2 regions of the Pseudomonas sp. I2 genome follow, and region 2 is predicted to be linked to the other one. Evidence: predicted binding sites of a transcription regulator. Region 2 holds the regulator's gene; the other holds the start of a gene.
The links. The regulator FliA, encoded in region 2, starts transcription of late flagellar genes. The targets are predictions, from matches to a motif close to CTAAAGTTTNNNNNNNNNNNGCCGNTAA.
Positions count from the first base shown of each region.

Region 1 (4,416 bases), on a different contig from region 2:
ATCGTCGAAATACAACCGCGTATGCAGGTGGATGTTGATGCCACGGGCGAACAGGCTGATGTTGATATGCGGCGCCATGGGTACGCCCGCGGCATTCTTCACCACCCCTGGCTTGACCGTGTGCAGGGTCCACTCGCCGGCGTCGAAGGTGGTGGCGGTGCGGCCGAAGCTGTTGAAGGCGTTTTCCAGGTTGTAGTGGTCCTGGTACTCGCCGCTGGCGTCGGCTTGCCAGAACTCCAGGAACGAATCGCGCACCAGGTGGCCGTTGCCGTCATACACGTGGCCGATCAACAGGATGTGCTCGCCCGGCGCGTGCGGCTTGGCCAGGCGGTTCCAGATCTCCTGGTCGCGGGTCGGGTTGCCGGCCGCCGCCAGGGCGAGGCCGATATGCACGTAGGGGCCGGCGGTCTGCGAAGGGGTTTCCGGCAGCAGTTCGATAGGCATGGCAGGCTCCTCAGCAGTTCTCGAAGTGGCTCTTGCGCTGGCCGCGCAGCACGATGTCGAAGCGATAGGCCAGGCAGTCCATGGGGTTGGCGTTGCTCATGTCGAGCTTGGCGATCAGCCGCTGTACCGCGTCGGGGTTGGCGATCGACTTGACGATCGGGCACAGCGGGATCAGCGGGTCACCTTCGAAATACAGCTGGGTGATCAGCCGGGTGGCGATCGACGGGCCGCTGATCGACACATGGATATGCGCCGGACGCCAATCGTTGGGGCCGTTGCGCCAGGGGTAGGGGCCAGGCTTGATGGTGCGGAAGCTGTAGTAACCGTCGCGGTCGGTCAAGCAGCGGCCAACACCGCCGAAATTCGGGTCCAGCGGCGCCAGGTAGCGATCGTTCTTGTGCCGGTAGCGACCACCGGCGTTGGCCTGCCACATCTCCACCAGGGTGTTGGGCACCGGCGTGCCGTACTGGTCGAGCACACGCCCGGCCACGATGATGCGCTCGCCGATCGGCAGGCCGCCATGGTTGAAATTCAGCAGCAGATCGTTGTCATGGGGACCGAAACCGAGGTGGGAAAAGTCCGGGCCGGTGCTTTCGCTGATCGACTGCGGGATGCTCACCAAGGCTTGGCGCGGGGAGCGTGCCACGGACGTCTTGTAGTCGGGGGTGAAGGCCTTGGGGTGCCAGTTGCGATCACGGATCACGAAGCGGCGGGTGTCCTGGGCGGGCATGCCGTTTTCCTCTCTTGGAATTATGGAGTCGCCTGTGCGTGGCAGGCTGGCCTGCAGTTTCGAACAGGCCGGGCAGCGTGAATATTGAAAACATGCTGACCATCCATAACCTTTTGGTTATGGATGCACACGCCGGCTGACAGGCGCAGCGACACTGAACTAATCTTTGTCTTCATGTTTCACGCTCCGGAGAGCATTTCATGGAATGGCGAAAAGGCCGACGCAGCGACAACGTAGTCGATGCCCGCGGCGCAGGTGGTGGCGGCGGCATGCGTTTTGGCGGCGGCAAGGGGTTGGGGCTTGGCGCGATCCTGCTGATCGTGGGGATCGGCTGGATCACCGGGCAGGATCCGTTGCAGATCCTCGGCCAGATCGCCGGCCAGATGGAGCAGCAACAGCAGCAGGTCCCTGCCGGGGCGGGTGGCAAGGCACCGCCGGCCAACGACGAGCAGGCCGAGTTCGTCGCCTCGATCCTCGGCGACACCGAAGATACCTGGAAAGCCCTGTTCGCCCAGGCCGGCAAACAGTACCGCGACCCCAAGCTGGTGCTGTTCAGCGGCCAGGTCAGCTCGGCCTGCGGTTTCGCCTCCTCGGCGGTCGGACCGTTCTACTGCCCGGCCGACCAACGGGTGTACCTGGACATGACGTTCTTCCGCGAAATGGAAACCCGCTTCGCCGCCGCCGGCGACTTCGCCCAGGCCTATGTGATCGCCCATGAGATCGGCCACCATGTGCAGACCCTGCTGGGGGTCTCTGCCCAGGTCGACGCTGCCCGCCGCAGTGGCCAGCGCATGGAGGGCGACAACGGCCTGCTGGTGCGCCAGGAGCTGCAGGCCGACTGCCTGGCCGGGGTCTGGGCCTACCAGGCGCAGAAACGCCTGAACTGGCTGGAGCCGGGCGATGTCGAGGAAGCCCTCAACGCCGCCAATGCCATCGGCGACGACCGCCTGCAGCAGCGCGGCCAGGGCCGCGTGGTGCCGGACTCGTTCACCCATGGCACCTCGGCCCAGCGTGTGCGCTGGTTCAAGGCCGGCTTTTCCAGCGGCGACGTCAATCGCTGCGATACCTTCAACGCACGCAGCCTCTGAAACCGACCTAAACCCCATTCGCGGCGCTCCGACGTCCCGGCAAGCCCGCGAATGGGGCGCAGAGCGCCCTCCGCGATCTCCCGCACGCAAACGTTTCAAATGTTCTCGAAAAAGCGTTTCAGCTTCGGCCCTGCTTGCCGATAACCCCTCCACGAATCAGCGGGCCCACCTGATAACAACAAACGCCCGGCGGTTGGAGATCAAGAGAGCGAAAATCACTTCGGGAGAGCGTGCATGAACAGCTGGTTTGCCAACATCAGCGTCAACCTTAAACTCGGGCTGGGCTTCGGCCTGGTCCTGCTGCTGACCGGCCTGCTGGCCCTGACCGGCTGGACCAGCCTGGGCAGCCTGATCGACCGCAGCAACTGGATGAGCGACATCACCCAGCTCAACAGCGACCTGACCAACCTGCGCGTCGCGCGCCTGCAATACATGCTGACCAACGGCGACGACACCTCGGCCGCCAACGTGCTGGACAAGCTCGACACCTTCGGCGCCCAGCAGCAACACCTGGTCAACACTTTCAAGAGCCCGGAAAACCTCAAGCTGCTGCGCGAGCAGGGCCAGACCATCAGTGAGTACCGGGTCTCGCTGGACAAGATGCGCAAAGGCTACAGGGCCACCCTCGCCGCTCGTGAGGCCATGGGCCAGACCGCCAGCCAGGCCCACGATGCGATCGAGACGATCGGCCGCGACGTGCTGGCAAGCCCGCAGGACGATGCCGCCCGCCTGGCGCAGTACCTGGTGGTCAGCAAGGTCGAGCAACAGTTGGCCCAGGTGCGCCTGGACGTGCGCAACTACATCACCGACCTCACCCCCGATGCCGAACAGGCCGCCCTGCGCCAGCTCGATGCCGCACTGGCGCAAATCGACGACCTCAAGCGCCAGTTGCCGGGCGAGACCGCGCCTATCCAGCAGTTCGAGCGTGCCATGCTGGCCTATCGCGATGCCGTGCGTCAGTTCCGCGACGCCACCGCCGAGATTGGCGTGGCCCGCGCGGAAATGACCGTACAGGGTGCCGATATCGTCAAGCGCAGCGATGCGCTGTACAAGATCCAGCTCGAGCGCCGCGACAACGAAAGCGCCCAGGCGCGCAGCCTGCAGACCATCGCCACGCTGCTGGCGCTGCTGGTGGGCGTGCTGGCGGCCTTCCTCATCACCCGGCAGATCACCCGCCCGCTGCGCGAGACCCTGGATGTGGTGGAAAAGATCGCCAGCGGCGACCTCACCCAGGACCTGCGCGTCACCCGTCGCGACGAACTGGGCGTGCTGCAGCAGGGCATCGCCCGCATGGGCGTGACCCTGCGCGAGCTGATCACCGGTATTCGCGACGGCGTCACGCAGATCGCCAGTGCCGCCGAGGAACTGTCGGCGGTGACCGAGCAGACCAGCGCAGGCGCCAACAGCCAGAAGGTCGAGACCGACCAGGTCGCCACGGCGATGCACGAGATGGCCGCGACCGTCCAGGAAGTGGCGCGCAATGCCGAGCAGGCCTCCCATGCCGCAACCGGCGCCGATGAGGAAGCCCGTGCCGGCGATCGCGTGGTGGGCGAGGCGGTCAGCCAGATCGAGCGCCTGGCCGCCGAGGTGCATCGCTCCACCGAGGCCATGAGCCTGCTGCAGCAAGAAAGCCAGAAGATCGGCAGCGTCATGGACGTGATCAAGTCGGTGGCCGAGCAGACCAACCTGCTGGCGCTCAACGCCGCCATCGAGGCGGCACGCGCCGGTGAAGCCGGCCGTGGCTTCGCGGTGGTGGCCGACGAGGTACGCGGCCTGGCCCAGCGTACCCAGCAGTCCACCGAGGAGATCGAGGAGCTGGTGGCCAGCCTGCAGAACGGTACCCAGCAGGTGGCCGACGTCATGCTCGGCAGCCGCTCCCTGACCGACAGCAGCGTGGAGCTTGCGCGCAAGGCCGGGCTGTCGCTGGAGAACATCACCCGCACGGTGTCGAACATCCAGTCGATGAACCAGCAGATCGCTGCCGCTGCCGAACAGCAGAGCGCCGTGGCCGAGGAAATCAGCCGCAGCATCCTGAATGTACGGGACGTGTCGGAACAGACCGCCACGGCGAGCGACGAGACGGCGGCCTCCAGCGTCGAACTGGCGCGGCTGGGTGGGCACCTGCAAACGCTGGTCAGCCAGTTCCGCGTTTGA
Region 1 covers NZ_JBCGFQ010000041.1:29,396-33,811, reverse strand. Annotated here, with positions in the region: gene pcaG (protocatechuate 3,4-dioxygenase subunit alpha) at 1-444, opposite strand, end outside; gene pcaH (protocatechuate 3,4-dioxygenase subunit beta) at 455-1,174, opposite strand; gene WCE05_RS19595 (neutral zinc metallopeptidase) at 1,375-2,262, shown strand; gene WCE05_RS19590 (methyl-accepting chemotaxis protein) at 2,497-4,416, shown strand.
Region 1: a site for FliA is predicted at 2,379-2,406, ahead of WCE05_RS19590 (methyl-accepting chemotaxis protein). Genes of this name have one in related genera too.

Region 2 (4,416 bases):
AACAAGCAAGTCACCATCGTTGCCACCGTGGGCCCCAATGGCTGAGGTAGTGGGTTATGCAAGTTAAGCGTTTTTTCGCCGCCGATATGCGCCAGGCCATGAAGCTGGTTCGCGATGAGCTGGGCGCCGATGCCGCCATCATCGGCAACCGGCGCATCGCCGGCGGTGTCGAGTTGACGGCCGCGCTGGACTACAAGCTGTCCGCCCTGGCCCCACGTGTGCCCAATGCCGAGCTCGAGGACGAACTGCGCAAGACCCAGTCGCGCATCGCCACCGCCCAGGCCGAGCTGGGCAGCCGCAACGACACCGACGAAGGCAACCGCCAATTGTTCGCCGGCCTGCCGCTGACCGCCTCGGAGCCGTTGGTCGAGCCCCATGTCGACCTGCCGCCGCCTGCCGCCGCGCAGGCTCCGGCTGCCGTCGACCCGCGTCTGTTCGATGCCATGCGCTCGGAGCTGTCGGGGCTGCGCGAGCTGCTCGAAGTGCAGCTCGGCTCCCTGGCCTGGAGCCAGTTGCAGGGCAGCAAGCCGCAGCAGGCCAACCTCTGGCGCCGCCTGCAGCGCATCGGCCTGTCCGGCCCGATCGCCCGCGAACTGCTCGACCTGACCGCCGAGATCGGCGAACCACGGCATGCCTGGCGCATGGTCCTGGCGCACCTGGCGCGGATGATCGAGGTTCCAGAGGTGGAGCCGATCGAGGAGGGCGGGGTGATCGCCATGGTCGGCCCGGCCGGCATGGGCAAGACCACCACCCTGGCCAAGCTGGCGGCGCGCTACGTGCTCAAGTACGGCGCGCATAACCTGGCGCTGGTGAGCATGGACAGCTTCCGTATCGGTGCCCAGGAGCAGCTCAAGACACTGGGGCGCATCCTCAACGTACCGGTGACCTACGTCGATCCGGGCCAGTCCTTGGCCCAGGCGCTGGAGCCGTTGCTGCGCAAGCGCGTGGTGCTGATCGATACCGCTGGCCTGCAAGCCAGCGACCCGGCCCTGCGCATGCAACTGGAAACCCTTGCCGGGCGCGGCATTGCCGCCAAGAATTACCTGGTGCTGGCAACCACCAGCCAGAAGCAGGTGCTGACCGCCGCCTACCACAGCTACAAGCGCTGTGGCCTGGCCGGATGTATCCTGACCAAGCTCGATGAAACGGCCAGCCTCGGTGAAGTGCTGAGCCTGGCCATCAGTCATGAATTGCCGGTGGCCTATCTTACCGATGGGCCGCGCATTCCCGACGACCTGCACCTGCCGCGCAAGCACCAGTTGGTCAGCCGCGCAGTCAGTGTGCAAATGCAGGACGAGCCCAGCGAAGAGGCGATGGCCGACATGTTCGCTGATCTCTATCACAACCCTGGCAAGCGCGCGGGTTGATGAATGTGCAGCGCAAAGTACCTACATCAGGGGGTCGAGTTCAGCCCCTCATGTGGCCTGGGTCCAAGCGAGACAAGGTAAAGAACGAACATGGGTAGCATGCATCCCGTACAGGTGATCGCCGTAACCGGTGGCAAAGGTGGCGTCGGCAAGACTAACGTTTCAGTGAACCTGTCCCTGGCACTGGCCGAGCTGGGCCGGCGGGTCATGCTGCTGGACGCCGACCTGGGCCTGGCGAACGTCGACGTCCTGCTGGGCCTCACGCCCAAGCACACCCTGGCCGATGTCATCGAAGGCCGCTGCGAACTGCGCGACGTGCTGTTGCAGGGGCCCGGTGGCGTGCGCATCGTCCCGGCCGCCTCTGGCACCCAGAGCATGGTGCACCTGGCGCCTGCCCAGCATGCCGGCCTGATCCAGGCGTTCAGCGAGATCGGCGACAACCTCGACGTGCTGGTGATCGACACCGCCGCCGGCATCGGCGACTCGGTGGTCAGCTTCGTCCGCGCGGCCCAGGAAGTGCTGCTGGTGGTGTGCGACGAGCCGACCTCGATCACCGACGCCTACGCCCTGATCAAGCTGCTCAACCGCGACTACGGCATGAACCGTTTTCGCGTGCTGGCCAACATGGCGCAGAGCCCGCAGGAGGGCCGCAACCTGTTCGCCAAGTTGACCAAGGTCACCGATCGTTTCCTCGATGTCGCGCTGCAGTATGTCGGCGCCGTGCCCTACGACGAATGCGTGCGCAAGGCGGTGCAGAAGCAGCGGGCGGTCTACGAGGCTTTCCCGCGGTCCAAGTGTGCGCTGGCGTTCAAGGCCATCGCGCAGAAGGTCGACAGCTGGCCGTTGCCGGCCAACCCGCGCGGGCACCTGGAGTTTTTCGTCGAGCGCCTGGTGCAGCCCACCAGCGCAGGGCCGGTGCTATGAACGCGAGCGGTTTCAAGATGTACAGCAAGGCGTCGCGCGATGCCCAGTACGAACTGGTCGAACGCTACGCCCCGCTGGTCAAGCGCATCGCCTATCACCTGCTGGCGCGCCTGCCGGCCAGCGTGCAGGTCGAGGACCTGATCCAGTCCGGCATGATCGGCCTGCTGGAAGTGGCCAACAAGTACGATGCCAGCAAGGGCGCCAGCTTCGAGACCTACGCCGGTATCCGCATCCGTGGCGCCATGCTCGACGAGGTCCGCAAGGGCGACTGGGCGCCGCGCTCGGTGCACCGCAACACCCGTATGGTCAGTGACGCGATACGTGCCGTCGAGGCGCGTACCGGCCGTGACGCTAAAGATCATGAAGTTGCTGCCGAACTCCAATTGAGTCTCGATGATTACTACGGGATCCTGAACGATACCTTGGGCAGCCGCCTGTTCAGCTTCGACGACCTGTTGCAGGACGGCGAGCACGAGGGGCTGCACGAGGATGGCGCCAGTGGCCAGCAGGAGCCCTCGCGCGACCTGGAGGACGAGCGCTTCCAGGCCGCGCTGGCCGATGCGATCGCCAACCTGCCGGAGCGTGAGCGCCTGGTGCTGGCGCTGTACTACGACGAAGAGCTGAACCTCAAGGAGATCGGTGAGGTACTGGGGGTCAGCGAGTCGCGTGTCAGCCAGTTGCACAGCCAGTGCGCGGCGCGCCTGCGCAGCCGCCTGGGGGAATGGCGGGCGCGCTGAAGCCAGGTTCGCCGCAGTCGTTGTAAATGATGCCCAATTGATTGAATGCGTGCTCGGGGCCGAGCGCGTCTAGGACTGCTTGGAGGTCTAATTGAACAAAGACATGAAAATCCTCATCGTTGACGACTTTTCGACGATGCGGCGGATCATCAAGAACCTGTTGCGTGACCTGGGCTTCACCAACACCGACGAGGCCGACGACGGCACCACGGCGCTGCCGATGCTGGAAAACGGCCATTACGATTTCCTGGTGACCGACTGGAACATGCCCGGCATGTCCGGCATCGACCTGCTGCGCAAGGTCCGCGCCCATGACCGCCTCAAACACATGCCGGTGCTGATGGTGACTGCCGAGGCCAAGCGCGACCAGATCATCGAAGCGGCCCAGGCCGGGGTCAACGGCTATGTGGTCAAGCCTTTTACCGCCCAGGTGCTCAAGGAGAAGATCGAGAAGATCTTCGAACGCGTCAACGGTTGAGTCACGTCAGGGGGCGCCATGGAGCAGAAAAACACGTCGCTGGGTGAGTTCGAATCGACCCTGAAGAAACATGCCCAGGAACTGGTCGAGAGCCTTGAGCACGGCCGGTTCGGCGAGGCGGTGCAGTTGATCCACCAACTGAACCAGACCCGCGACCGCGGCCTGTACCAGGAAGTCGGCAAGCTCACCCGCGAGTTGCACAGCGCGATCGTCAGTTTCCAGATCGACCCGCGCATGCCGCAGGCCGAGGAAATGTCGCAGATCACCGACGCCACCGAGCGCCTGGCCTATGTGGTCAAGCTCACCGAGGGCGCCGCCAACCGCACCATGGACCTGGTGGAAGCGGGCACCCCGGTGCTCAACGACCTGGCCGCCGAAGCCCAGAACCTGAGTGCCGACTGGCAGCGCTTCATGCGCCGCGAGGTCGCCGCGCCGGAGTTTCGCGAGCTGGTCAAGCGCGTCGACAGTTTCCTGACGCACAGCGTCGAGGGTAACCGCAAGGTCGCAGGCCATCTCAACGACATTCTCCTGGCCCAGGACTATCAAGACCTGACCGGCCAGGTGATCAAGCGCGTGACCGCGTTGGTCACCGAAGTCGAAAGCAATCTGCTCAAGCTCGTGCTGATGGCAAGCCAGGTCGACCGTTTTGCCGGTATCGAACATGACCACCAGCAGCTGCGCGCTGAAAAAGATCAAGAAAAACATCCGGCCCGGGGTGAAGGTCCGCAGATTCATGCCGATAAGCGTGAAGACGTCGTGTCCGGTCAGGACGATGTCGACGATCTGCTGTCCAGCCTGGGTTTTTAGGGAGCACGTTCAATGAGCTTCGGCGCCGATGAAGAAATCCTCCAGGATTTCCTGGTAGAAGCCGGCGAAATTCTCGAGCAACTGTCCGAGCAACTGGTCGAGC
Region 2 covers NZ_JBCGFQ010000034.1:20,787-25,202, forward strand. Annotated here, with positions in the region: gene flhA (flagellar biosynthesis protein FlhA) at 1-45, shown strand, start outside; gene flhF (flagellar biosynthesis protein FlhF) at 57-1,367, shown strand; gene fleN (flagellar synthesis regulator FleN) at 1,458-2,291, shown strand; gene fliA (RNA polymerase sigma factor FliA) at 2,288-3,028, shown strand; gene WCE05_RS17685 (chemotaxis response regulator CheY) at 3,132-3,506, shown strand; gene WCE05_RS17690 (protein phosphatase CheZ) at 3,525-4,313, shown strand; gene WCE05_RS17695 (chemotaxis protein CheA) at 4,326-4,416, shown strand, end outside.